2 regions of the Novibacillus thermophilus genome follow, and region 2 is predicted to be linked to the other one. Evidence: predicted binding sites of a transcription regulator. Region 2 holds the regulator's gene; the other holds the start of a gene.
What was found. Region 2 encodes NrdR, which represses ribonucleotide reductase genes. Its sites were predicted from a motif close to AACACNATATATNGTGTT; they were not measured.
Positions count from the first base shown of each region.

Region 1 (14,910 bases), 1.5 Mb from region 2:
TGTCATCGGACTCGCAACAGGTTAAAATTCAAATAATCACACGAGACGAGGCGCAGTTCAATTCCGTCCACTTCACCGTTAATCGCAGTTCGGTGCGCGTTTCCGTGCAGGTGACCGTAAAGGCATAACTCGACGTCGTACTGTTTCAACACGTGAAAAAAGTCGCTGTCCGGAGCGTAAGTCGTAAGCGGTGGGTAATGCAACATGGCGATGACCGGTCTTTCGGGGTGATCTTTCCGCGCACTTTCCAGGGCGAGGTTGAGGCGCCCCACTTGACGGTCGTGTATTTTGCGGTCATACGTTTCATCCCAGTCGGCATCTTGTGGCAGTATCCACCCCCGCGTTGCAACCACTACATAGTCTCCCACCAGTGTGTAGTCTCCGTCAATCCACTCCATACTTTCAGGAAGGACGCTGCGAATTTTCTTTTTAGTCGTCACGTAGTAGCAGTGGTTGCCCGGTGACATCACTTTCCGGCCAGGAAGCTGGTGAATCCAGCGAAAGTCGTGGACAGCTTGCTCCAGCTTCATGGCCCAGCTGATGTCTCCGGGAATGAGCACGGTGTCGTTTTCGGATACGCTTTGCAACCAATTATCCCGAATTTTGTCAAAGTGACGCTCCCACCCGCAAAATACGTCCATGGGTTTGTATTGGTCTTTCTCCGCGTCGATGTCGTACAAGGTGACGTCTTTATTAAACGACAAGTGTAAATCGGCTATGGCGAATATACGCATATTTTATATCTCCCGCAGTGACATCGTCCATTATATTGTGACCGAAACAGTCCTCTCGCGCAACTTTTTCTGCCATTTATGCTCTACGGATCCCAGTTCTCCTGTCATTTTTCTGCGTGGAATGCGGAAGCTGTCTCCACAATGGAAAGAAGTGGTGCAGGATGTGTAGTATGAAAAGGCGCCTCCCCTAAAGGAAGCGCCCGTACAAAAGCCGATCTTACGAACAACCTGTCGTCGAACCGCAGTCGAGGCAGACGTAACACGTCCCGCTTTGCTTCGTCATGCCGCCGCACTCAGTGCAGATGGGAGCGCCGTTGCTCGCCACTTTCGCACTGTTCAACTTTGGCTCGGCAAGCTGGGGTAAGGTTGGTTTGTCCGCCGATTGTTCCATCTCCCTTTGAGTTGCCGTTTGTTTGACATCGGCAGTTCGATTTTTTCTCTCCTGCTGTTTCAACTTGTTTTGGTAGTAGCGGAGCTCTTCATCGGCTGGCGGCACTTGAACAAAGTCTTTTCGGCCTAAATACTCCATGCCGATCATCCGGAACACGTAGTCGACGACGGAAGTGGCCATCTTAATGTTCGGGTGATCTACTACACCGGCCGGCTCAAACCGCGTAAAGGTGAAGGCGTCGACGTATTTTTCAAGGGGAACGCCGTGCTGCAGGCCGAGTGACACGGCTACAGCAAAAGCGTCCAACATCCCGCGCATCGTCGTCCCCGCTTTGTGCATGTCAATGAACAGTTCCCCCAGGGAGCCGTCTTCGTATTCACCTGTTCGCACAAAAATTTTCTGCCCCGCTATGCGTGCTTCCTGGGTGAACCCTTCCCGCTGACGCGGTAGCCGGCGCCGTTCGCTTGTCGCATGCCCTTTGGCGATGAACTCCCTGTACTCGCCAGAAGTGGCCGCAGGTTGGACTGTTTCCGCTCCTTGGATATCTGTTTCCACTGCCGTGTCGGTTTCTTTTGTCTCATTTTTATCTCCCTTGCTGTTGAGCGGTTGGGAACTTTTCGAACCGTCCCGGTAAATGGAGATCGCTTTTAAGCCGTACTTCCAGCTTTCCCAGTAAGCGTGCTGAATGTCCTTTCGTGTTGCGTGTTCTGGCATGTTGATCGTCTTGGAAATGGCACCGCTCAAAAACGGCTGGGCAGCGGCCATCATCCGAATGTGCCCCATGTAGTGGATGTAACGGGTTCCGTGTTTGCCGCATTTGTTCGCTGTGTCGAATACGGGATAGTGCTCTTCCTTCAAGTGCGGAGCGCCTTCCGTCGTCAGCATACCGCAAATGACGTCGTTCGCTTCGTCGATCTGCTCTTGCGTAAAGCCGAGTGCCTTCAACAAGTCAAACTCTGGGGATTGGTATTGTTCCGGCGTAAACCCTAAGCGGGACAAACACTCTTCCCCGAGTGTCGACACATTAAACGCGTAAGGCAGTTCGAACACTGTTGGAAGGGCGTCTTCCACTTTCTTGATGTCATCGTCTGTAAAGCCAATGTTTTTGAGCGACTCCCGGTTGATGTGAGGAGCGCCGTCTAACGAGAGAGTCCCGGTTACGTAAGTCAAAATGTCTTCAATTTGCTTCTCGTTGTAACCCAAGTTTTTCAAGGCCGGGCGGATGGATTGGTTGGCGATTTTGAAGTAACCGCCGCCGGCCAGCTTTTTAAATTTGACCAGGGCAAAATCCGGTTCGACACCTGTCGTGTCGCAATCCATCAACAGCCCGATGGTGCCGGTCGGCGCCAGCACTGTGACTTGCGCGTTGCGGTATCCGTATTGTTCCCCTAACTCCAACGCTTTGTCCCAGCTCGTACGGGCCGCCGCGAGCAAATCTTTCGGACAGTGTTCTTCACTGATGCCGAGTGGTTTGATCGTCAGCCCTTCGTACTCGTCTTCCGGAGCATCGTAACTGGCGCGGCGGTGGTTGCGAATAACCCGCAGCATGTGCTCCCTGTTGTGTTTGTACGCTTTGAACGGGCCGAGCTCCTTCGCCATTTCAGCCGACGTGGCGTAAGCTGTACCGGTCATGATCGCTGTGACGGCTCCCGTAATGGCCAATGCCTCCTTCGAATCGTACGGGATGCCGGACACCATTAACACCGTCCCGATATTCGCGTAGCCGAGCCCGAGTGTCCGGAATTCGTAAGACAGCCTCGCGATTTCTTTGGACGGAAACTGGGCCATCAGCACCGAGATTTCCAGCACGATCGTCCATAACCGGACACTGTGTTCCAGTCCGTCTATATCGAACTGGCGGCGTTCGGCGTCAAAAAATTTCAGCAAGTTGAGGGACGCGAGGTTACACGCCGTATTGTCCAAAAACATGTACTCCGAACACGGGTTGGACGCGTTGATGCGGTTGTGCTTGGCACCAAGTTGACCGTCACTTCCGGCTGGACACGTGTGCCATTCGTTAATCGTATCGTCACACTGGATTCCGGGGTCCGCACACTCCCAGGCCGCATCGGCGATTTGATCCCACAGATCGCGGGCCCGCAGTTCTTTGCTGACCTTGCCGTCAGTGCGGCGAATCAGCTTCCACGTCCCATCTTCTTCTACCGCTTTAAAGAACGCATTCGGGACGCGCACCGAGTTGTTGGAGTTCTGTCCGGACACCGTTTCGTACGCCTCTCCGTTAAACGACGGATCGTACCCGGCTTCAATGAGCGCCCGCACCTTCTTTTCTTCGTTCGCCTTCCAGTTAATGAATTCCTCGACGTCCGGATGGTCCAAATCGAGACAGACCATCTTCGCCGCCCGCCTCGTCGTTCCGCCGGACTTAATGGCGCCGGCGGCGCGGTCGCCGATTTTCAAAAAGGAGAGCAGTCCGGACGAACTCCCACCGCCGGACAGCGGTTCCCCTTTGCCGCGGATGTTGGAGAAGTTCGTCCCCGTTCCGCTGCCGTACTTGAACAGGCGCGCTTCCCGCACCCACAGATCCATAATGCCGCCTTCGTTCACGAGGTCGTCTTCGATGGATTGGATGAAGCAAGCGTGGGGCTGTGGACGTGTATACGCATCTTTACCCTGTTTTATCTCTTCCGTCTCAGGGTCCACGTAGTAGTGGCCTTGTGACTTCCCGGTAATATTGTAAGCGTAAGCGAGCCCAGTGTTGAACCACTGCGGCGAGTTGGGCGCAGCCATCTGGTGAAGCATCATGTACACGAGCTCATCGTAAAAGGCCTGTGCGTCCTCTTTTGTATCAAAATAGCCGTACCGTTCCCCCCAGTCCCGCCAGCATCCCGCTAAACGGTGGACAACCTGCTTAACGCTTCTCTCGGGTCCTGTGACCGGCTTCCCGTTCTCGTCCAAAATCGGTTCGCCGTTTTCATCAGTTTGCGGCACTCCGGCCTTTCGGAAGTACTTAGAAATCATAATGTCAGCCGCGACTTGCGACCAATGTTTCGGCACTTCTGCCCCTTTCATTTCAAACACGACAGATCCGTCTGGATTCGTAATGCGCGAATCCCTCAGCGTATATTCCACTGATGCAAAGGGATCTTCTCCCGGCTTTGTATAGTAGCGTTTAATCTTCAAGGTGAGTCCTCCTCGTTGCCGAGTGTCGCGCACTCAGCACTATATATATGTAATTTTCATTATAACACTACTATATATAGTGTAAATACCGTTGTAAATCGCCCAATTCGTCTCCTTTCTCACTATTTTCTCCCCCTTAGCTTGTCCAAACCCTGCCGTACACTTTATTCCTCATTTTTTGACGGCTTGCATTTTTGGCGCTGATCAAGTATTGACGTGGGGCGTGGACGTGATAGGATATCATCGGTTGAAACTTTTGGCCGATTTCTGCACACTAATGCTATGACACTGAATAAAGGAGACGGAAAGATGCTTGTATTGGTAAACGACCAGATCAAGAGCCGGGAAGACGTCCGAATTGACTTAGAAGACCGCGGTTACCAGTTCGGAGACGGGATTTACGAAGTCATTAGCGTGTACAACGGGCAACCGTTCCTCATGGATCAACACATGCAACGCCTTGAGCGCAGCGCCCGCGAATTAATGCTGGACCTCCCTGTGTCAATAGGACGACTAAAAGAGAAGGTTCAAGCGTTAATCGAGCAAGAAGGGCGGAGCACGTGCAGCGTGTACCTTCAAGTGACCCGCGGAGCGGCGCCGCGCCGCCATCCGTTTCCAACCTCCGCGACACCCGTGCTCACCGGCTACATCATGGATAGCAACCCGCCACGCGACTTGCACGCCGAGGGGATTCGCGCCATCACGACAGACGATATCCGCTGGCTCCGCTGTGACATCAAAAGCCTAAACCTGCTGGGAAGTGTGTTGGCAAAGCAAAAAGCAGTAGAACAAGGGTGTCAAGAAGCCATTCTACACCGGAGCGACACCGTTACGGAAGGCAGTTCGACAAACGTATTCATCGTCAAAAACGGAACACTCTATACGCACCCGGCCAACCATCTCATCCTACACGGCATCACCCGTCACGCAGCGATCCAGCTAGCCGAAAAATTAAATACGAACGTCAAGGAGACGCCGTTCAAGCGCGAAGACCTGTATGAAGCGGACGAAGTGTTTGTCACCGGCACGTCCATCGAAATCTGTCCCGTCACCCACGTGGACAACCGCGCCATCGGGAACGGCCAACCCGGCGACGTGACGAAGCAGTTGCAACGAGCTTTTTATGATCTCATAGTGGAAGAGACAGCGATGAAAGCTGAATGAGCCACCGCAAAGCGCCTGTCCCCCTTGTGGGAGACAAGCGCTTTTTGTTGCGGGACGACTTGAGCCGAACAGGTTATTCCAGGTGTATGCCCGACCCATGGCGCGGACTGCTTCATTCAGGCTCCTCGACTGCTCCCATGAACAACAGCGTTCCCGTTTCACGGTCTTGAATGGTGAAGAAAAACGGACGGTCCACCCTCATAGTAAAGGAGTCGACAGGAGCGGACACAATCCCCACTTCAACCGAAGTCGCACCGGATGCTTCTGCTCCTTCTTCGTTCACTTCGATAAACGTTTTGTGTTTCACCTGTTTAATAAAGGCATTCTCGTCTGGGGCAGCTGACAAGTCAACCATCCGGTGAAAATTGGCTCGCTGTTCGTCGAACGCTATTTCCATGCCCATGGCTTTTAACGCCTCGTTTAATGTTGTTTCGTACGTTAACTGAAAGCGCGGAAGTTGAATTGTGCCAGACATCTTTTCAAACTCAGTCGACCATTTCGCCCAGTTCTCAACGTTGAGTTGTGCGTAAAACGCTTCCGAGCTCGATCGATCTTCAGGAAGGTAGATCGTCATGCTGAATAGCCCACTGCCGTAAGGCAGCTCTACAGCTTGAAATCCGTTGCCTGCGTAATATGCGTACTCTCCCGACTGGGACATCATCGGGACTCGCTTTGTTTCCCCGTCTCGCAAGTAAAAATCGGCGTCTACTGTGCCCGCCGGATCAAAAGGATTTGTCCACTTCCCTTTAAAATAAAGGGCATTCATTAGGAAGAGGAACGTTTCCGGATCGATGCTGTCTACTATATCTTCAATTTTGCCGTTCGTTTCCTCTCGCACCCACTCGTTGATGACGTGAGGCGCTTGAGGATGGTCAAAATCGAGTTCTGTCACCTGCGCATTGTAAAATTTTCCCACTTGCCGTATAAAATCCGGTCGAAACGGCGTCCCTTCTCGGCCCCAAAGAGCGTTGGCGACATTGAGCTCCACATCGGAATCCGTTCGTTCGACTACGCTGTGTAACGCAGCCTGGGAGCGGTTCACGTCTTCCATACTGAGATCTCGCACGTGTAAGACTTCTGCCATGGCATCCTTCGTCTCTTCTGCCGCCCCGTTATACGTCATGGACAGAGCGGTGGCGACACTGAATGGAGAAATAAACGTATTGGGCCCGGCATCTTCAAGCCTCACGTTCGCAAACAGTTCAAACGCAAACCGGTTGTTTGCCGCGAGCACGCGTTCTGCTGCGTCTTCAGCTCCGTAAGCCGTTTCATCCTTTTCATTAGGTGGAACGTTCGGATTGCCATTCTCCGTACCGCAGCCAGAAGCAAACAACAAAGCCACTCCGACAACGGTCGTCAACACGTATCCCACGTGACGACGTATCATCGCACATACACCGTCCTTCCTGATCCTCTTGTCTCCTTACGTTAGACGAGCGGGAAGCCCAGGTGTTTCACTCCGTTGTCAGTTGAAAAAATGCTAATGACGTGATAGATTAGATCACAATCAACACAAAAGTCGCTTTCTCTCCGACAGAGTGGAACCAAGCCCGGGAGGTATTCGTTCAGAATATGCCGGGTTTTTCGTATGGATGAACGTTTATATATTGCGAGGGATGCCGCCATGCATCACGCCCAAACACCAAAGGAAAAAGTCGCTCTACTCTTCAAGATATTTTGGCCGATCATGGTGACCCAAGTTGGCTTGTATGCGATGAACTTAGTGGGCACGATGATGGCCGGCCGTTCGGGTACAGACGATCTAGCCGGCGTAGCCATAGGGTCGAGCATTTGGATGCCCGTTTTTACTGGAATGAACGGGATTTTAATGGCGGTTACCCCCATTGTTTCCCAGTTGCTAGGCAGTGGACAGCGCCACAAAATCGGCGAGTCGGTGACCCAGTCGCTTTATTTGTCCGTCCTGCTCTCGGTCATCGTCTTGGTAGTGGGAGCTGTATTTCTCGAACCGCTCTTGTCGCTCATGGTGCTTGAACCAAATGTTCACCACATCACTAAGCACTTCTTAATCGGGCTGTCCTTCGGCATTGTCCCGCTGTTCGCGGCCAATGTCCTCCGTTATTTTTTTGACGCACAAGGTTATACACACATTATGATGGCGATCATGCTCTTAGTTGTTCCAGTCAACGTCGTGCTCAACTATTTTTTCATTTTTGGCAAATTCGGTTTTCCAGCTCTCGGCGGGATCGGTGTCGGGTATGCGACGGCTGCCACTTATTGGTTTATCTTTATCATTTGTGTCATCATCACCTTTAAAGTGAAAAACATGCGCACGTATCACCTATTCGTCAAGTGGTTTTCCCCCTCGCTCAAGACGTGGAGAGAGCAGCTCCGGATCGGTGTTCCAATGGGGCTTTCCGTCTTTTTTGAATCGAGTATTTTTGCCGTCGTCACCCTGTTGGTCAGCACAATGTTCAGCACGGTGACGATCGCCGCCCATCAAGCGTCGATAAATTTCACGTCCCTGTTGTTCATGGTCCCTCTGAGTATCTCCATGGCGCTCACAATTGTCGTCGGTTTTGAAGCGGGAGGGAGACGTTTTGCCGACGCTAAACAGTACGCCCGCTTAGGTGTCACGTCGGCAATCGGCATGATGGCAATTTTTTCTCTTTTCCTGTACTTCTTCCGGGAACAGATCGCACACTTGTACTCTGACAATGGCGAAGTGGTGGATTTAGTGAAACAATTCCTTATTTTTGCTATCTTTTACCAGATGTCCGACGCAGCACAAGCATCGCTCCAAGGGGTGTTGCGCGGCTACAAGGACGTCACCATTCCGTTTGTGACCGCCCTCGCCTCGTATTGGGGGATCGGCATTCCAGTCGGATACGGGCTGGCTTCTTTCACCGACTGGGGGCCGTTCGGCTTTTGGATCGGGATTACCGCTGGATTGACGTGTGCAGCCCTCGGCTTTTTGTTGCGCCTGTTCATCATCCAAAAAAGGTGATAGGGTCGATAAGCCAATGTCAAACGCCTGTAAGAGCAGCATCGACACCGATCTGCGACAGTGAGGACGCGTGCTGCCTTTGCGATTGACGGGATAATCGTCCTTCTCCCTGGCTATGCTAACAGGTGAACAGAATTTAAAAAAGGAAGCGAAGTAGGATGATCCGCACCCTGTTTAAACGCTTTGCCGACACGCTCAACCACCTGATCATTTCTCTATTCGAATACGAGTACCAAGACGTTTTAGAATATGAAAACAGCAAAAAGAAAACGTGAAACACCCCGTTCCGTTTTTCGGAACGGGGCTGTGACAGGCAGAAGATGTACAAACATAACCGTTTTCTATCAGTCATCCCACGAAATCGTGATAATTTCACCGGTAAGAGCGTCAATCTCAATTCCTGCCTCTCCCGAATCCGTCTCGATCTCAAACTCATAAGTAATCACGTCGGATTCCATTTCTTTAATTGTTCCGGGCACTTCTCGCAAAGCAATTTCTGCTGCTTGATCAATACTGATCCGTATGGGTGAGGGGCTCTCCTCACTGTTTTCTGACGTCTTTCCATCAGAGCCAGATGTCTTATTGTGGTTTTCTTGTTCTTTCGTTCCGTCAGTTGTCCTTTTACTGACATCGTCATTTTGTGACGCTTGAGGCGATTTCTCCTTCAGGTTGACCACATCACCCGTGAATGCATCTAATGTCACTTCATATTCACCTTTCGGTCCTTTGAGTTCCGCTTCATAAACGAGCTTACCATTTTCCCGCTCCAGTTCTATTTTCTCTACCTCGCCCGGATATTTGTCTTGCACAATTTCCCTAATCTCTTTAGTCGTCAGCTGGCTGTTGTCAGATGAAGCCGTTATGTGCTGAATGCCCAATCCCGCCACACTGATAAGAACAGCCCCCACAATCACCGCGATCCACGTTTTATTGTTCATTTTTTACCTCCTCGTATAATAGTATTTGAACTTCGATTCACCCGTTTTTCCAGTTGATCCGGACAGCCGGAAATGGGTGATGAGAATTTCCAGATAAGATACAGGTTATCCCGAATTTCGAATGTGGATAACATCAGCTATTTCTAGCATTACCCACATGGAAACAAACAGTAAAAGTGGAAACTAAACTTGTCCTTTCGATGGGGTTTCTTGTTCTTGGGATACACTTTCCCCCTCCCCACACAAGCGGGCTCGGTTATTTCCATGGTATGAGTAAAATTATTGTGGGCAAAATTTAACCCCCTCATTTGTTGAGGGAACGTTAGAACGCTCAACAAATGAGGGGGCCACCAAGCGAAAGCGCGGTAGTTAATAAGCAAATAACATGAAAAAGAGGGTTACTCCTTGGTAGAATCTTAGTCAACCAAAACTAAATCACAAACAAAGGAGTAACCCCTCATGCAAAAGAATAACACAGTATATCCAAATTTAAAACAGATTGAGCAATTAGTTTGGAGGCAATTACAGGAAACCTTCTCAAAGGTCATGAAAACACTATTAGAGGACATGGACAAGCAGATTGCAGAAGAACGAGATAAAAAACGCTATCGACTCATTGATAAAAGAAAATATCATATAACTAGTCTCTTCGGAGAGATTGAATTAAATCGTAATTATTACCGTGACCGGGAGACAGGGGAATATGTTTTTCTCCTTGATCGTTATTTAGAGTTTGAGGATGCAGGTTCTTTTAGCCCATTGATTGAGGAGGTAGCTATTGAATTAGCTGTTCAGGGACCTTCCTATCGAAAAGCAGCCAGTACGTTAGAAACCCTTTTAGGCTATCGGGTTATTAGTCATGAGGCAATCCGTCAACACTTATTACAAGTTTCGAGTATTCCAAAAAAGCGTGAGCATGTACATCAACCTGTATTATTTGTAGAGGTCGATGGTTTGTTTGTAAAACGTCAAGGTAAACGAAAAAAGGGAAAAGAAGAGAAAATAGCCGCAGTTCATCAAGGCTGGGAAGTCAATGGGAAACGAGTAAGACTGAAGAATAAACGCCATTTCGTACATGAAGGGAACCAGCCATTTTGGGAGGCGTTTGAGGACTTTCTCATCGAAAACTTTGAGTATGATCCAACCTTTCATAAGTTGGTAATAAATGGAGATGGTGCAAATTGGATTACAACTTGTCGTGACTATTTCAAAGATCGTGCATTCTTTTCGCTTGATCGTTTCCATGTGGCACGGGAGATTCGAAGTTTGTTCCGTCATCACCCACGTTATCGTCCAATTCGTAAGGCGCTTGCATCATATGATTATGAGAAATTGCTTACAGAGCTTAACAGTGCAGTCGGAACGCTAGAGGATGATGAGCAAGAGGAACGTCTAGAAGCATTTATTCGCCAATTAGAGAAATATCCAGAAGCCTTGGGAGATTATCGTAACTGGCTTAAAGAACAGGGTATAGATACAACAGGAATGCGTCCGATGGGTAGTGCAGAAGGAACCATGAGTGTATTTGCCAAAAGACTTAAAAATGGCCGTAGTTGGGTGGATAAAGGTGTAAGTGCCATGTTCACTGGTTTGGTAGCTTACTTGGATAAATTGACCTTAAAAACACTATTTGGCAGGATTGAAAAATGGACTGAAACAAAGGTGGAAAAGAACCCACCAAGATACTATAAAGAAAAAGTTACGAGCACAATTGGTGAAGCCACTAGAGACAATGTTCTATATCTAAAAAGAAAAGCTAACATACCAGTTTACAAAGCATTAAAAGAGTTGTCTGGCTTTTAAAAAAGGCAAAATTCTTACCAAGAGAGTATCCTAAGGGTTTGAATCCGCTTTCAAATTTAAGGTGTTAAAAAAACTGCCTATAAATACTTGACTCAAACTTGGCCCTCTCTTGAATTTTGAAGTTCAAACTGAAAAATGGTTCTAATATTGTTGTATCTTCTACTTCCTCCGGCAAATAAGAAAACGGGTCAAAACTGAATACGATTTCCTGAACCCGTTCATAAAAAGCGCTGGTAGCGGCAAGGCTTGCTTGCTGTGCAGTAGTGGCAGACTTTTCTTTGACAGCGTAAACCGAGCCTAAATTTAGGACAAGTATAAATAATATCATCATTATGCTGATTAAGCCGGCAACAAATATGGCAATGCTCCCGTTCTCTTGTTTCCGTATTTTTGCAAACCATTTGTTCATTCAATCACCCGTCCATAAGCTGTGGCAGAATATGGTACTTTCAAATTTGGAAAATAATTGGACAAAAACATCAAATCTATCGTTGCATTAACGGTAGCAGTAAATTCCTTTCCTGACGTAACAGATATAGCTCCCGGCTGAATGTGATCCCCGGAGCTGTTTAAAATATGATTTGCTGCTTCGTTCGCTTCATAAGCATCCTTTGTCATTGCATATACGTTGGCATATTCGTTGGCTGCTGACTCCACAACAGCAACCGCATGAATCGCTGCGACAAATTCGATTAAAATTACTAAAAATAAAATTGCTAACGGAATAATTCCCAAAAATTCAATCGTTGCCGACCCTTCCTCTTTTTTCAGGCACTATTTTATAAATTCCATTCGACGCACCTCTTACAAACCTAATTAAAGGAATCGATTATCTTAAAAAAATTTGCTGAGGAATCTGCCTGAAAAAGCAGATTCCCCTGCCTTAAACAAATACTGGAAAGCGGGATTCCTTCTTTAACGCTTCATTTGCCTTCAGCTGCTCCTCGATAATTACTTGCTTTGCAGTTTTAATATGTTCCTCCCTGTCATATTGTTTATCTTTTTCAACGAGGCGGATTGATTCAATATCCTTTGCCAGTTTCTCTTTTTGTTCCTTGCTTGTAAACCAGTTTAAATAGTTGTTTTCCTTTCTTGTTATCAATGACCGAAGCTGGGAATTATTATGCAAGTGATCCTTTACCAGCATTAAATGTTCTGTATTCTCGTAATCTAAGATGGCTTGATTATAAATGTAATAGTCAAATGCTGCTAAAACTTCTACCAGGTTCATCACATCTTCTTCCGTATATTGGCGGACCGGCATATAGTTCTTCTTATATTCCGCCATTAGTTGTTTTAGTTCATTCTGGAATTGAAGAATCTTTTCAATGTTCATTTCTATTTTTTCGTAAATTTGCTGCTCTTCTGCTGTTAATGGAAGGCTGGCCTTTAATTTATTTACTACGTGAGCAATTCCCGTAAACATATCCATCGATATTCGTGTTCGCTCCGCAACGTACGTATTAATCTTTGAACGGGTATTTACAATTAACGGGAATAAGTCAAAAGCCTTTTCATAAAATTCCTGCGGTGCATCTTCTTGTGGCGAAAAAACTGCAAATCCCGCATGCCTATTAAATTTTGAATAAAACACGAGATAAAAATCCCAGCTGTTCAAACGCAAGCTTTCTCTTTGAATGGTATACTTTTCCATCCACCGTTTATGCTCTTTTATTTTCCGCAATAGAGTTGCATCATGTACTGACAAGTATGAACATCCTTTCTGTTGTTAGTCGTTAAAATCCAAAGAAGCTCTTAACTTTATTCCAGCCTTTCTTAATTTTCTCTCCTGCTTTTTTCGCGATATGTTTCGTTGTCGACCAGAGTCCGCCTTGCCAATTATCTGCGAACAGCTTGACGCCTTTCGATACAACCCAAATTCCTGCACCAACAGCAGCCATGCCTGCACCAATTACTTGGCCTCCAGGAATTGCCGCAGCCACTGCACCACCATTCATCAGTGTGCTGCCCAAGCTTGCAGTTACATCTGCCACTGCAGAGGTTTTCTCTGCTCCAGTCGCGTCACTGTTAAATACTTGATATGCTTTTGCCGCATTCCATCCCATTTCAAAAGCAGATAACCCAGTACCTATGGCTGCTCCAGCAAGATTAAATTTGGAAACCGCCCCTATAACTCCTCCAGAAGCGATGGTAGCTGTATTAGAAGCAGCTTGTGCATATCCGGCTCCGGTACTAACCGTATCACTTAAACTTCTTAAATTTCTCCATGTTTTGAAATTATCATAGCCTGATTTTACAGTATCATAGGTGTCGACAAGTTCAAAGAGGGTCTGGTCTTTAACTCCTAGCCGAATTCCATTCAGCAGCAGATTACGGTAAAAACTGCCGCCATAATCCATTTTCGAGGTTACTCCCTGTTCATAGGCAAGGACACTTCCAATATAATCAACTTGCCCCATAATGACATCTTCAAATATATATTTTCCGACATCATAACCTAGCGGCAAATCCGGAATCGTTACATCCGCATTCGTTCCATTTCCGGAAAAATTCCCGTATGCGAATGGGCCATAGCCAAATGGTCCATACAGTCCTGCATAATACATCCACGGCATTCCTGGAAATGCATTGCCATTAAATCCTGGATGCATCCAGGGAGCACCAGCAAATTGATTACCTTGAAAACCAGGAGCTAGCCAAGGTGCACCAGCAAATTGATTTCCTAAAAATCCAGGGGCTAGCCAAGGGTTGCCGGAAAAGTTATGATCCTGAATTTCGAAAGTAAAGTTGCTTGATCCAGTAATAAAGGTGCTCCAATCCTTGGTATAATGGTGTTTGAACGAACAACAAAACCCAAAGAGAGGGGCACCCGTTAGGTGAAGTCTACCACAAACATCGCCAAAATGAAAACAGAATTCACGCTAAAGAATGCAACCTCACACGCAGGGAGTAAACCCTTGCTTGCGTACCTTGAAAAAATCAAACTGGAAGACGCTTTTCGTCAGATAGGTTGCGGGAAAGGCCGGAATACGCTTTTTCCGTTCTTCAAGATCTTGATGTACCTTTTAGTCGGATGGCTACTGGGTTGCGAACGTATATTCCATTTCCGCTCATTGCGAGACGATTCGCTGGTACGTCGATTTTTAGGTGGACGTTGTCCCCATCACACTCTTTTGTATAAAGAACTGTGCCGCGCTGCTGTCTCCATGCCCACGATCCGTCGGGACTTGAAGGCATTAAACCTTGATCTCATCACTCCCTGCCTATCCGACGAATGCATTCTCGACCTCGATTCCACCGTTGAGACGGTGTACGGGAATCAGGAAGGGGCCGAAGTTGGGACAAACGCTCAAAAGCCCGGACGTAAAAGCTTCCAACCACTCATCGCCTTTGAAGGAAAGTCCCGTCTTTACCTTAATGCCGAACTGCGTTCAGGCAATACGCATTGTTCCCGCAATGCCCATACTTTCGCGAAGGAAACCCTTCAACGTCTTCCTAAATCGTGTAAAGTCAAGTATGCCCGATTCGACAAAGGATTCGGCGGCGAAACCTTCTATAGTTTTTGGGAAGGCAAACAGATCGGCTACGTTGGCAAACTCAAATGGACGCATCGGTTAGCCAAAGAAGTCGCCAAATGTCCTCATTGGAAACGCTATGTGGACGGAGACGTCATCATCGAAGGCCTTTGTTTAGTGTACAAAGCCACTTCTTGGAAAAAGGCTCGAATGGTGGTCGTCATCAGGAAAGCCGAACGCTACGATGGTGATCAACTCCAATTCGACTTTCTTTGGGATTACGAAGCAATCGTGACCA
Region 1 is NZ_CP019699.1:2,721,276-2,736,185, reverse strand. It holds gene B0W44_RS13185 (metallophosphoesterase) at 3-734, opposite strand; gene B0W44_RS13180 (vitamin B12-dependent ribonucleotide reductase) at 952-4,266, opposite strand; gene dat (D-amino-acid transaminase) at 4,576-5,430, shown strand; gene B0W44_RS13170 (serpin family protein) at 5,543-6,817, opposite strand; gene B0W44_RS13165 (MATE family efflux transporter) at 7,019-8,395, shown strand; gene B0W44_RS13160 (PepSY domain-containing protein) at 8,740-9,333, opposite strand; gene B0W44_RS13155 (ISLre2 family transposase) at 9,793-11,136, shown strand; gene B0W44_RS13150 (Tad domain-containing protein) at 11,201-11,545, opposite strand; gene B0W44_RS13145 (TadE/TadG family type IV pilus assembly protein) at 11,542-11,907, opposite strand; gene B0W44_RS13140 (hypothetical protein) at 12,020-12,844, opposite strand; gene B0W44_RS13135 (hypothetical protein) at 12,873-13,748, opposite strand; gene B0W44_RS13130 (IS1380 family transposase) at 14,001-14,910, shown strand, end outside.
Region 1: B0W44_RS13180 (vitamin B12-dependent ribonucleotide reductase) is a predicted target of NrdR. The motif match lies at 4,333-4,350, and genes of this name have one in related genera.

Region 2 (14,910 bases):
CGAGGTGCTGCTCGCTTTGGGAGCTTCTCAAAAGCAGTCGATGCACCGCGTACTGAAACGCGCCGTCAAGTCGAGCATGATCCCGACGATCGACTCCATGAAGACGGTAGGGCTCGTGCAGTTGCCGGGCATGATGACGGGGATGATTATAGCCGGAACAAGCCCGATTGAAGCTGTCAAATATCAGATTCTGATCATGTTTGCCATTACCGGATCAGCGGCGTTGACGAGCATTTTGCTGGGGATGTTGACTTACGGCATGTGGTTGACCCGCGATTTACAAGTCAAGGACATCCTGCTGAAGTAACGCTGTAAAAGAAACGCGACACGGCTCGATCATTTCGCCGTGTACGGGTGCCGGCAGTCAATCTGAAAAAGATCAAATGCTCTTCTGTCCGTCAAAGCCTTTTAATCACCTGAATCGCCAGGTGTACGGCGACCCCCCAAATGATAACAGCTGACACCCTATTGATGATCTTCAACAATCTACCTTCGGAATCAAATTGCCCGATCGCTTTTCCAAGTAAAGCGAGACCGAAAAACCAGAGCCAGGAAACCGTGATACAGGCGGTAGTAAATGCCACTTTTTCAGAACCCGTATAGCTGAGTGAACTCGTTCCAATCACGCCAATCGTATCGAGAATGGCATGGGGATTGAGCAGGGAGACTGACATAGCGAACACGATTTGTTTGTTGGTTGGCATGGCGGCTTCCGGTTCGCTTAAATTTGCGGGGTCGCTTTTCCAAATGGACCATCCCATATAGAGTAAAAATAAAATGCCAATAGAAAAGATTGCAGTTTGCAATGCCGGGACTGTTAACACAACGACAGAGACGCCTACGACTGCTAACAGAATGAGCAGAGTATCGCAAAGCGAAGCTGTAAGGATAACGGGAACGGCCCCTCTGAATTTTGGCTGGGAAGCTCCTTGATTAAATACAAACACATTTTGTGTACCGAGGGGAAGGATTAATCCAAAGGCTAATACAATACCGTGTAGAAAGGCGGCGATCATGAAAGTCCTCCTGCTGTTTAGAATGTGATAGTGAAACAGTGTCGGTCGAAACTTCGGAAAATCGTGACTGTCTAGATTTATGCACACGTACATCTTAAAGACATGAGACCGTTAAGTAAAGCATTCGCGTGACGAAAGACTTGCGAAGGGGTGACGCGCCGAAAAATTTGCGTGAAATAAAGGACCAACCTGTGTTATACTAGCGATAATTATCTGGAAATCTGACGGAACGCATCACGTAGGGGGTTTTGTAGGGTGAAACCTCAAGTTTTACTGTACGACACGACACTGAGGGATGGCACACAGGGGGAGGGCATCAGCCTTTCCGTAGATGACAAACTAAAAATCGCCAGAAAATTGGATGGCCTCGGCATCCACTACATCGAAGGCGGGTGGCCGGGCAGTAATCCGAAAGATATGGAATTTTTCCTAAAGGCGCGAGAATTGCATTTAGAGCACGCGACCATCACCGCCTTCGGTAGCACTCGGCGCGCCGGCATTGACGTTGAAGAGGACGACAACTTGCAGAAAATCTTGGACAGCGGTGTGAAAGCGGTCGCGATATTTGGAAAAACGTGGGATTTCCACGTACTTAAAGCACTAAAGACGACACTGGAAGAGAACTTAAACATGATTTTTGAGTCGATCCAGTACTTGAAACGAGCCGGTTTAGAAGTCATTTTTGATGCGGAACACTTCTTTGACGGCTACAAGCACAATCCGGAATACGCCTTGGAAGCAGTCCAAAAGGCGCAAGAAGCAGGTGCCGATTGTATCGTTCTCTGTGACACGAACGGCGGTTCCATGCCCCATGAAATTTACGACATCGTCTCGCACGTCGTATCGAAGCTATCGGTTATGGTCGGCATCCATTGTCACAACGACTGTGAGTTAGGAGTCGCCAATTCGCTGGCGGCTGTCCGGGCAGGGGCGAGGCACGTCCAAGGGACGATCAACGGGTACGGTGAAAGATGTGGCAACGCCAACTTGATCTCGGTTATCCCCAACTTGCAGATGAAACTGAACTACAGCTGCGTCGATGAATCGCAATTGAAAAATCTCATTACAGTGTCTAAATATGTCCACGAAATCGCCAACCAAGTACCGCCGAACAACCAACCGTTCGTGGGCAGAAGTGCGTTCGCGCACAAAGGCGGCATGCACGTCAGTGCCATTTTGAAGCACCCGGAAACGTACGAACACATCCCGCCGGAATCCATCGGCAACAAGCGCAGGGTTCTCGTGTCGGAGCTGTCGGGGCAGAGCAATGTGCTGTTTAAGGCGAAAGAGTGGAATGTGAAACTGGATAAGCACGACCCGCAGTCCCGCAAAATTTTAGACAAAATTAAAGAGCAAGAGCACAAGGGTTACCAGTACGAAGCAGCTGAAGCTTCGTTTGAGTTAATGGTGAGGGAAGGGCTCGGCGAATTAAAAGAGTTCTTCCAGTTTGACCACTTTAAGATTTTTATCGAACGCGATGAAGCGGACGTGTTGCGTACGGAAGCCGTCGTCAAACTGCGGGTGAACGGAGAAGTCGTGCACACTGTGTCTGAAGGAAACGGCCCGGTAAACGCCTTGGACAACGCCCTGAGAAAAGCGCTGGAGCAGTACTTCCCTTTAATCAAAAAGATGTACCTTTCTGACTACAAAGTGCGTGTACTGGATGAAACCGACGCGACAGCGTCCACTGTCAGAGTGCTGATCGAATCGTCCGACGGGAAAGAAAAGTGGAGCACCATCGGCGTATCTGCCAACATCATTGAGGCCAGTTGGTATGCGCTGATTGACAGTGTGCGCTACTACTTGATGAAACACGAGGAAGAAATCGAAATCGTCCAGAGCAGTAAACCCGAACAGCGCGTCGGCGTCGTCAACCACTAGCGCGGAAAGGACACATCGCCTCTCGTGCAAAAGGCGGACGTGATGACACTTTCACGGCAGAGGGAAAGCCAAACGCGCGACGCTCATCGAGGAGTGTCGCGCGTTGTTTACTTTTTCGTCCGGACGAACGCGTACACACCGAACAAAATCAGTCCCCCGCCGATCCATTGACTGACAGACAGCGTTTCACCGAAAACAGCGTACGCGAGAACGGACGCGCCGATTGGTTCGCCGAGAATGCTGACGGACACGACAGAGGCCCCGACCCATTTAAGAGACCAGTTCAAAACGGTGTGGCCGAGTAACGTCGGAAAGACAGCCAAGGCGAGGAAAATCCACCAGTCTTTCGCGGCGTAGTTCGTGAAGGAAGCGCCGTTGAAGGCGTTGTAAACGAATAGTGTCACGCTGCTCGCTCCGTACACGACGTACGTGTACACCATGAGGGACACGTTTTTGCGCACGTGCTGTCCGATCAGCCAGTAACCTGTAACCATCGCGGCGCCGAGAAGGGCGAGCAAATCGCCGAACAGCGCCATGCCGCCGATGCGGAAGTCGCCCCAGCCGATGATGACGCTCCCGGTCATGGCGACGCCGGCCCCGAGTAAGGCCTGTAAGGTCGTACGCTCTTTGAAGAAAACGTAGGTGCCGATAAAGGCAAAAAGCGGTTGCATGGCCACCAGTACGACGGAACTGGCGACGGACGTGTAAGCGAGCGATGTAAACCAAAACAGAAAGTGGAAGGCTAAAAAAACTCCTGAGACAAGTGCGAGCAACCAGTCTTTTCGCTTCAACGACTTCAGCTCTGTTCGGCCGTGCACGAAGACCCAAGGCGTCATGAGCACGACAGTAAAAAGCAAGCGGTACAAAGCGACGATCGCTTCCGGCGCGTCCGAGAGCTTGACAAATACTGCAGAGGTTGAGATGGAGAGAACACCGAGCAGCAATGCGGCGTAAGGTTTTAACGTGGATCGAGTTGAAGCCGTTGATTCTACAGAGGTGTGCAATGTCCAGTTCCTTTCTGTTTTGAAAATACAAGACGTTGTGCCGTGAATCGGGCCATCTCCTTCCACCCGGTTGCCTGCGTTCATGACAAGCGGGAAGATGCGTGAGCGGCCGAAGGCCTCCATCCTGGAGTGGCACTCCTCAAGCAACTCCACGACGCGGTTTAGTATTTGCAAGCAGTACGAAAGCCTGTTTTGGCTGCAACGCGGCTTGGAAGTTATAAAAGATTGACCAGTCTGGAAGACGCCTTTGGCACATGTTACAATAAACACAATTGTAACAGTTGGAGGCGCCTTATGGACAAGTTATATTTAATTGACGGGAGCAGTATTGCGTATCGTGCGTTTTACGCCCTCCCACTTTTGACCCATTCGAGTGGAACACCGATTAACGCCGTATACGGTTTTTCCTTAATGTTACTCAAATTGCTCGAAGAAGAAAAGCCAACCCACTTGCTCGTCGCTTTTGATGCCAGTGCAAAGACGTTTCGCCACGCCGATTACGAGGAATACAAAAGCACGCGCATGAAAACTCCAGACGAACTGTCAGGGCAATTTCCGATTATCAAAGATTTGTTGGATGCTTTTTCCATTCCTTACTACGAAGTGGAAAATTACGAAGCAGATGACATTATCGGGACGCTTTCGCGCAAAGCGGAAGAAGCATCTCTCAAAACGCGCATCGTCACCGGGGACAAGGACCTGCTGCAGCTCGTGTCGGAACGGGTGGAAGCCTTGTTGACGCGAAAAGGGATTACAGAAATGGACGTGTACACTGTGGACGCCATCCGTGACAAGTACGGTCTGAAGCCTGAACAGATTGTCGACCTAAAAGGGTTGATGGGCGACAGCTCGGACAACATTCCCGGCATACCCGGTGTCGGGGAGAAGACAGCGCTGAAGTTGCTTCAGCAATTCGGCTCCGTTGAAAATGTTCTCGACAATGCGGATTCCATCTCCGGGAAAAAACTGCAGGAAAGAGTGAGGGATCACGCCGACCAGGCCCGGTTGAGTAAAAAGCTGGCCACCATTTTCCGGGACATGTCTATAGACATTGCGCTCGCTGACTTAAAGTACGACGGCTATGATCGGGAAAGGCTGGCGAAGTTTTTCAAAAAGTGGGAGTTCAAGACGTTGCAAGAGCGCATTATGGGCGATGATGTGACAGAAAGGACAAAGGCGAAGGACATTCTCGTGGACACGATCGCGCATGCCAGTGTGCTCAATGAATGGATCGATTCGGCTTCCGCTCCCGTGGCCCTCTACGTGGAAATGGAGCCGGGACCGTACGTGAACGCCGATGTCATCGGGTTTGGCCTTTCCGATGGAACCCGTCACGCGTATGTCCCGTTTAAAACTGTGAAAGAGAGCCGCACCTTTCAAAGCTGGTTGCAGGACGACGCGAGGGCAAAAGTGGGCTACGATATCAAAAAAGCGATGGTCGCACTGAAAAAATACGGTATCCAAGTCAACGGGTTCGTGTTTGACGTGATGCTCGCCTCTTACTTGCTAAATCCGACCGAGTCGGATCACGCCTTAAGTGAAATCGCCAAACAGCAGTTGCAATACCCTTTACCCCACGACGATGAAGTGTACGGGAAAGGGGCGAAACGCAAACAGCTGGAAGGACAGGAGCTGGCTGAGCACCTCGCCCGCAAAACCGAAGCGATGCGCCTATTGCACCAGCGACTCGACGAACAGCTGGAAACGTACGGAATGAAAGACTTGTACTACCGTTTAGAGCTACCGTTAGCGAAAATTTTGGCCGGGATGGAAGCGGACGGCGTCAAAGTGGATCGAGGCCGGTTACAGGCTTTGGGAAAAGAATTTGAGGAAAGGCTTCAGAAGTTGACAGAAGAGATATACTCACTGGCCGGCACCGAGTTCAACATCAATTCTCCGAAACAGCTTGGTCACATCTTATTTGACAAACTCAATCTCCCGGTCATGAAAAAAACGAAGACGGGGTATTCCACGAGCGCGGACGTACTGGAGAAATTGGAACCGCAACACGAGATCGTGGGCAAAATTTTACTCTTCCGCCAAATCGGCAAGCTGCAGTCCACCTACGTGGAAGGCCTGTTAAAAATGATACAGCAAGAGACAGGCAAAATTCACACCATCTTTCAACAGACCGTTGCCGCAACAGGGCGGCTCAGCAGCACGGACCCGAATCTGCAAAACATCCCGATCCGGTTGGAGGAAGGGCGGCGCATCCGGGAGGTGTTCGTGCCGTCGGAAAGCGGTTGGAAAATATTGGCCGCTGACTATTCGCAAATTGAACTGAGGGTATTGGCGCACTTTGCCCAGGACGAAACGTTGCTGGAGGCGTTCCGCGAAAACATGGACATCCACACCCGTACAGCGATGGACGTGTTCGGTGTGGACAAGGACCGTGTAACGCCGCTGATGCGGCGTCAGGCAAAGGCGGTCAATTTCGGCATCGTGTACGGAATCAGCGACTACGGCCTATCGCAAAATCTGAATATCTCACGCAAAGAGGCGGCTACCTTTATTGAGCGGTACTTCCGAAGTTTCCCGGGCGTCAAACGGTACATGGACGACATTGTCAAACAGGCGCGGGAGCACGGCTACGTGACGACGCTGTTGCACAGGCGCCGCTATTTGCCGGACATCAACAGCAAAAACTTCAATCGCCGCAGTTTTGCCGAGCGGACGGCTATGAACACCCCAATTCAAGGGACAGCAGCCGACATTATCAAACTGGCCATGGTAAAACTAGCCGAACGCCTGTCCCGAGAAGGCTTTAAGACCCGCATGCTGTTGCAAGTGCACGACGAACTCATTTTCGAAGTACCGCCCAACGAGGTGGAAGCGTTAAAAGCGGTCGTAACCGACGTCATGGAAAACGCGGTGGAACTGTCTGTCCCCCTCAAAGTTGACGTCAGTACTGGGGACACGTGGTACGACGCGAAGTAACAATCGTGTATCTCAACGTGGAGAGAGGGGATGGTTGAGTGCCAGAACTCCCAGAAGTTGAGACCGTCCGCCGGACGTTGGAACAGCTCGTTGTCGGCAAGACCGTTGAACGCGTGAGCGTCCATCTGCCGCGCATCATTCGCGAGCCGGTGGACGTTGAAGCATTTGCTGCGGTGCTCCAAGATGAAACGATACGGAAGATCGGGCGCCGGGGAAAGTACTTACTGTTTCACTTCGACCACTGGGTCATGGTGTCCCACCTCCGCATGGAAGGACGTTACAGCGTCTTGCCGCAAAGCGTTCCCGCGGAAAAGCATACACATGTCGTGTTTCACTTCACGGACGGCAGCGACTTGCGTTATCGAGATGTGCGCCAATTTGGTACGATGCAGCTTGTCCGTCCGAAAGACGTGCCGGTAAAGACGACGGTGGGGAAACTCGGGCCAGAACCGCTTTCACAAGAATTCACTGTTTTGTGGCTTCAAGACCAGCTTACGCGGCGGCGGGCCCGGTTAAAGCCGTTGCTGTTGGACCAGTCATTTATTGCGGGATTGGGGAATATTTATGTGGACGAAGCTCTGTTTCAAGCTCGGTTACATCCGGAGCGCTCCGCGTCCAGCTTGAGTCGTGGGGAAATTCGCCGGTTACACGCTGCCATTCAAAAACGATCCGGAAGGCGATTGAGGCCGGTGGTGCTTCGGTGCGCTCGTACGTCAACGGGGCGGGAGAAATGGGCATGTTCCAGTTGCAAATTAGCGTTTACGGCCGACAGGGCGAACCGTGTCCCGTTTGCGGCAACTCGATTCAACGCATCGTCGTTGCCGGACGCGGCACCCACATCTGCGGCCATTGCCAAAGGACATAACGCCGTCCATCTTGAAACGATAGGCTACCATGCTTGCGCGTCATCACAGCAGGTGGCATTTCCACTGTGGATGCCGCAACGCGGCATGGGACTCTTTACGCGGCAGTCCGTTTGCCCAAGTGTCGGGGTAAACGGTACTGTAGGTAGCCGTTCTCGAGCGAGGAGTAGTGATGTATATGCGTGTTGGCTTGACTGGGGGGATCGCCTCTGGGAAGAGCACGGTCTTGGACAGGTTTCAAGAGCTCGGGGCTTCCGTCGTCGACGCCGACGTCGTGGCCCGGGAAGTGGTGGAGCCGGGCACTGAAGGCTTAAGACAGATCATCGCGCACTTCGGTCGGGATTTTGTGCAGCCCGACGGCACCCTCGACCGTGCAAAATTGGGTCAGCTCATTTTCCGAGACGAGAAAGAAAGAACAAAGCTGAACAACATACTGCATCCGATCATCAACGGGCGCATGCGGCAACAGATGGCGCACTTTGAAAAGGAAAAACCGGACACACCCGTTATCGCAGAGATCCCACTCTTAATCGAAAATAACCTCACACGCATGTTCGACCGGATCATCGTCGTGTACGTACCGGAACAAGTACAAGTGGAGCGTTTAATGAAACGAAACGGGCTGAAGGAAAGGGAAGCCAAGGAGCGATTGAAGGCCCAGATCCCTATAGAAGAAAAGAGGCAGTATGCCGATTTCATTGTGGACAACTCCGGGGACGTGGAGAATACGAGACGACAGGTGGATCGCATATGGGGAGCTTTACGCCGAGAAATGGGACAAGACGAACCATCTTCAAACGATCTTGGACATTAGTCGTCCTCTGTGGAGTGTGTCTGTTTCTCATTTTCCTGTTCATGCAGTCGGTGTTGGTCAAAAAGTTGATGTACCCGGTGAAGTACGAAGATGAAGTCCGCATTAGTTCTGAGGCGTTTGGCGTAGATCCTATCTCATCATGGCGATTATTCGAGTGGAAAGTAATTTTAACCCAGAGGTGAGCTCACACAAAGGAGCTTTCGGCCTGATGCAGCTCATGCCTGACACCGCCCGGTGGATGGTGGACGACGGGCACTTCGATTCACACTTTTTAGATCGGTTGGAAGAACCGGCGGTCAACATTCATATGGGTAGCTGGTACATCGGCCAGTTGCTGCGCCAGTTCGACGACAATCCGGTTGCGGCCATCGCTGCCTACAACGCTGGCCCAGGGCGAGTGGCAGAGTGGATAGAGGAAAATGAATGGGACGGGGACGTGCGGAATCTTGAGGATATCCCGTACGGGGAAACGCGGCACTACGTTCAGCGCGTGTTGTATTACTACAGGAAATATAAAGAAGTACACCCCGAAATTCAGAGCAACACGTCCTCATCTGTTGCCCTCACGGGAGAAGCATTTACGAATTTCAGCGGATAATGTTACACGTTAATGGCTAAATGTGATATACTAATTGCAGATAAAGAACGCTAACAGAGTGCAACATACAGGAAGGTGACCTGCATGACAGTTCGCGTGGCCATTAACGGGTTTGGCCGGATTGGAAGGGCGGTTTTTCGTCGGTTAGTCGAACAGGGAGAGGAAAACGTACAACTTGTAGGGGTTAATGCTGCGTATCCGCCGGAGACACTGGCGCACTTAGTTAAGTACGACACTGTCCACGGAACGTTTCGTTACAGTGTAGCGGCTGAAGATAACGCGTTGTCCGTCAACGGGCAACGGGTTTTGGTTGTCAACGAACGAGAACCGGAACGCTTGCCTTGGAAACGTTTCGGGGTCGACATCGTCATTGAGGCGACAGGGAAATTTCGTCACCGGGAGGAAGCGGAGCGGCACCTTGTGGCGGGTGCAAAAAAAGTGATCATAACGGCTCCGGGGAAGGCGGAGGACCTCACAGTCGTCATGGGAGTGAACGAACACTGGTACGACGGTGAAAAACACCACGTCGTGTCGAACGCGTCTTGTACGACGAACTGTCTCGCCCCACTCATGAAGGTGCTTCACGATTCGTTTGGGGTTGAACACGTGATGATGACGACGGTTCACTCGTTTACGAGTGACCAAAAAAGCTTGGACAATCCGCATAAAGATTTGCGCCGGGCCCGCGCTGCTTCCCAAGCGATTGTCCCCACGACGACGGGCGCAGCGGAGGCAGTGGCAAAGGTCATACCTGAGTTAGAAGGGCGTCTGACGGGGTTGGCGTTAAGAGTACCGACACCAAACGTGTCCATCGTCGATGCGGTCGTCGACCTGTCCCGTGACGCGGAGCTTGAGGGCATCATCGAGGCTTACAAAGAGGCGGGAACGACCCACATGCGCGGCATTGTCGATGTGTGTGACGTCCCCCTCGTTTCAGTCGACTTTGTCGGGAACCCCCATTCCGCCATCGTGGATACAGGGGCGTGTTCCATGTTGGGTAACCGAAAAGTCAAGCTGTTGGCCTGGTACGACAATGAATGGGGGTATTCCTGCCGTATCGTCGATCTCGTCCACTACATGGCCGATCAAATGGAGCACCGCGTTTCTGAACCTGAACGTCAAATGGTGTATTCCTCATAAACAGCGGCATTATCATGAATTAACCGGGGCGGTTGGAAGCTGCCCCGGTTTTTTGGTCGGAGGTGCCGCCGGTAGTGGGCGTCTGTCTCAATACTCTCCCAACACCGACTGGGCAATGTTCATCGAGTGGTCGCCGATCCGTTCCAAATTGCTGATAAAATCTAAGAACGCAACCCCCGCATTCCCCGTGCAATGCCCGTTGTTTAAGCGAGCGATATGGGACTTCCGGAACTTTCGTTCCATCTTGTCAATTTTTTCCTCGTTCTGAATAACTTTTTGGGCTAACTCTGTGTCATTCTGTTTCAGTGCCTCGATGGCCATACCGAACGTGTCCAGCGTTAAAGCGTACATTTCCTGCAACTCAGCAAAGGCTTCATCTGAAAAGACGATCTTGTGCCGTTTCTTATAGTTTCCTAATTCGACAACGTTCGTCGCGTGATCTCCGACGCGTTCAATGTCGTTAATCGTCTGCATTAACAGCGTATGCCGGTTCGATTCAGCAGCGGAAAAAGTGCTAGACGATATTTGCGTCAAATAGTCCGAAATTTTCTTTTCCAAGTCGTTAATGACTTCTTCCCGCTGCATCACCAATTCCGAGTCTCTCGACTTGCCGTGGAAGAAGTAGTCGGCGGCGTTATTCAACGCTTTGAAGGAGAGGTGTGCCATGCGGTCCAGCTCTTTCGCCGCTTGTCCCAAGGCGACAGAAGGGTTGTTTAAAAGACGGGTGTCCAAGTTTTTGGCACCGTATTCGATGATTTCTTCTTCTCCGCGAATGACTTTCGTGACGATGTAGGCGAGAACACCGATAAACGGAAGCTGGATCAATGTGTTCGTGAAGTTGAAGATACCGTGGGCGTACGCGATTTGCATCCGGATGTCCGCTCCGGTCATCTCTCCCAACCAGGTGACGAGGGGATAGAACAACGGTAGAGCCAATATAAAGATGATCGTACCGATGACGTTAAATAAGACGTGGGAAAGGGCAGCGCGCCTAGCGGCGAGAGAGGCGCCGAGGGAGGCGAGTACCGCGGTAATCGTCGTTCCGATGTTGTCCCCGAACAAAATGGGAAGCGCCGTGCGCAACGCCACGCCACCGTCGTCGGCCAACTGCTGCAACACGCCGATGGTGGCGCTGCTGCTCTGGACGATGACTGTAAAGACGGTTCCCACCAGAACGCCGAGTATGGGGTTTTGTCCCAATTCCACCATCAGATCTTGAAAAAGAGACAAATCTTTTAGCGGCTTTAAGCCAGTCCCCATCGTTTGCAGTCCGTAAAACAGCATGCCGAAGCCGAAAATGATTTGTCCGATATTGCGTATGTGTTCGTATTTGAAAAAGAAGAGGAGTACCGCCCCTAGGGCAATAATCGGCAACGCGTAATCCTCAATTTTCAGTCCAATGATGAACGCGGTCACCGTCGTCCCGATGTTCGCTCCCATGATGACGCCGATGGCCTGACGCAGAGTCATCAAACCGGCGTTCACAAACCCGACCACCAACACCGTTGTACCGGAGCTGGATTGAATGAGGACGGTCGTCAAAATACCGGCGATCACGCCCATCACGGGATTTGTCGTCAACCGGTCGAGAATGAGGCGCAGACGATCTCCTGCCGCCTTTTCCAGTCCGTCTCCCATGTACTTGATCCCAAACAGAAAAATGCCTAACCCGCCCAAAAAGAGGAAGAGCGTTTCTTGAACGGATATGCCCTCCATCGCATGTCCTCCTGTTGTCTCGTCCGTTTTATGAAACCGAAGACCATTATACAGCAAGTGGGACAAGGATGAAACTGTCTCTTGTTTGGAGTTCGGGCGTATTCTTTGAGTTATCCGGTTATGGACAAACTGTAGAGGAATGGCTGCGTTTGCTGTACAATAAAAAGTAAGACAAATTGGTGAAAATGGATGTGTGATGGAGTGCGATGTCCGTATTGTGATCACACCGGTACGCGCGTTTTGGACTCCCGTCCCGCTCATGAAGGGAAGTCTATTCGCCGCCGGCGGGAGTGTGAAGCGTGCAGCCGGCGATTTACGACATTTGAAACGGTAGAAGAAAAGCCGCTCATCGTCATTAAAAAAGACGGATCACGGGAAGAGTTTAACCGGGACAAGTTGCTGAGAGGACTGGTGCGGGCCTGCGAGAAGCGCCCTGTCCCCTATGAAGAATTGGAGAACCTCGTGTCCCGCATTGAGCGGGACCTGCAGGGAACGACGGAACAGGAAGTCTCCAGCCGCGACATCGGGGAGATGGCCATGGAAGGGCTGTACCACCTGGACGAAGTGGCGTACGTTCGCTTTGCTTCCGTGTACCGTCAGTTCAAAGACATCAACGTGTTCGTTAAAGAATTGGAAGAGCTGCTCAAGAAGCCGACTCCATTTCAAAAAAAGTAATATCCACTTCTGGCGCCGTGCTATAATGGTAGGACACTTCAACAAGTCACTTGGTTTGACCGGAGGTTTGCACGGATGAACCAGACATGGCGAGAACTGAGCCCGAACGACAGTTGGTCCGTCGTAACGGAACGGCCCCTTGAGACAGCTGCAGTCGGTGTGCTCGTCCATTTGTACCAGCCGATTATCGGTACAGATTCCGTCAGCTTGTACATGACGTTGTGCGTGCAAGGCGGAGCTTATGCGGGGAGCCAGTCTCCGCCTTGTACGCACCGTTTTCTGATGAACTTGTTGTCCCTCCCGCTGGATCAAGTGCTGGAAGCGAGGCGCCGTCTGGAAGGCGTCGGGCTGTTAAAGACGTACGAGCGCCGAGAAGAACTGGGTCGGTCTTTTCAGTATGAAGTCATTCCGCCGTTGGAACCGCGCGCGTTTTTTCAGACGGATGTGTTGAGCATCACGTTGATGAACCGTTTGGGAAAAGAGCGTTTCCGCCAGGTGCGGGAACGGTTCTGCCCCGAAAGGATCAGGGAGAGGGACGGTTTCGAGAATGTAACAAAAAAGTTTAACGACGTGTTTACGAGTATCACGGCGTCTGAGTTGACGGTGCGAGATGAAAGCGAGTATCAGCCGCTTTTAGCTGAACTTGAGACAGCTTCTGCCAGTGAAGCGGAGCGAGGCCCTTCGTTTGACGGTGATGAGCTGGATTGGGATTTTCTGAAAGCACAGGCGTCTCCCGTCGGCTCTATCGACCACTTGACGGAAGAGGACCGGGATCAGATTCGTCAGTGGGCGTTTTTTTACCAGTTAGACGTCGTCGCACTGGGCAAGGCTCTGCAAAACCCCGTATTGTACGACGAGCGAAACGAACTCCAATTGGAGGAATTGCATTCGTACATCAAACAGGAATACCGCTACCGTCACGGACACCCCCCGGACATTCGCCAAGTGAACGCACAGCGGCGCACCCCAAGTGGGCGTGAGACGGAGGGCGATCCTTCCGAAAGCGTGGAAGAAAAGCACCGCCGCTGGCTGGCCAAGCTGTCGCCGCTGGAACTGTTGGAACGGTACCAGCGCGGCGGAAAAGTGCCGGAGGCGGACGTCCAGTTGGTGGAAGAACTCGTCGAAACGTACGGCCTTCCCTTCGCCGTCGTCAACGTGCTCATTGAATACGTCCTGTTGACGAACGATTACAAGTTGCCGCGGTCGCTCGTGGAGAAGATGGCTGGGCACTGGAAGCGTGCCAACGTTCAAACCGTCGAGGAAGCGCAAGAACTCGCGTTGAAACAGCTGTACCGGCGTGAACGCCCGAAGTCGACCGAAATAAAGAATCAAAAACGGAGGACTGCTCAAAGACAAAATCGCGCAAAGTCAGACGGTGCGAAGAAACCGCCAGTGGAATCAGAGGAAAGCCGGCGAAAACGGCAAGTGAGATTCGAGCAACTCCTTGGAAAGTTGCAGCAGGCGCGATCGAGAGGAGAGTAGGGCGATGGATGCCTTTCGGCAAACGATCAAATCCGTGTTACAAGAAGTGTCCAAACAAGCGGTTGTCGATCCGGAAAAGAGGGTTGAACAACTGTTGGCAAAACCGAGAATGCGCCGTTTTCAGCGGGAACATCCCGAGCTGGAGAAAGGCGCGTACCTTCGGTCGTTAAACCGGTTGGACCAGTATATTCGCGAGTGGGATCACTGCGACCGTTGTCCCGGGCTTGAAAACTGCCCCAACCTCGTCCGGGGCCACCGCCCGTTCCTCGTTCCTTACGCCGGCTACATCGACCTCCGTCTCAGTCCGTGCCCGTTACAGCGCCAGATGGAGGAGAAGAAGCGCCGCACAAACAAAATTCGCAGCCACTACATACCGAACGACGTGTTGAACGTCACCTTTGAAAAACTGGAGCTCGACGCCACGAGAGAAGAGGCGATATTTGCTGCCATGGCGTTCGCTGCCGAATACCGCCCGGGAGAGAAGCGAAAAGGGCTGTACCTCTACGGCGATTTTGGCGTCGGCAAAAGCTGTATCGCCGGGGCCATGGCGCAGGAGTTGGCAATGCGCGACATTTCCGTTTACATGGTGTACGTCCCCGAGTTTTTCCGGGAGTTGAAAGAATCCATTCAGGAAGGTTCTTCACACCAAAAAGTAGAAGAGTTGAAACGAGTATCCGTCCTCATCTTGGACGACATCGGAGCCGAAGGGGTGTCTCCTTGGTTGCGAGATGAAGTGTTGGGAAGTATTTTACAGTACCGTGTGTCCCACAATCTCCCGACTGTT
Region 2 is NZ_CP019699.1:579,144-594,053, forward strand. It holds gene B0W44_RS02930 (ABC transporter permease) at 1-307, shown strand, start outside; gene B0W44_RS02935 (LysE/ArgO family amino acid transporter) at 399-1,016, opposite strand; gene cimA (citramalate synthase) at 1,272-2,897, shown strand; gene B0W44_RS02945 (DMT family transporter) at 3,005-4,024, opposite strand; gene polA (DNA polymerase I) at 4,196-6,838, shown strand; partial or broken gene mutM (DNA-formamidopyrimidine glycosylase) at 6,877-7,703, shown strand; gene coaE (dephospho-CoA kinase) at 7,928-8,515, shown strand; gene B0W44_RS02965 (lytic transglycosylase domain-containing protein) at 8,655-9,113, shown strand; gene gap (type I glyceraldehyde-3-phosphate dehydrogenase) at 9,198-10,253, shown strand; gene B0W44_RS02975 (Na/Pi cotransporter family protein) at 10,341-11,969, opposite strand; gene nrdR (transcriptional regulator NrdR) at 12,171-12,644, shown strand; gene B0W44_RS02985 (replication initiation and membrane attachment family protein) at 12,720-14,126, shown strand; gene dnaI (primosomal protein DnaI) at 14,131-14,910, shown strand, end outside.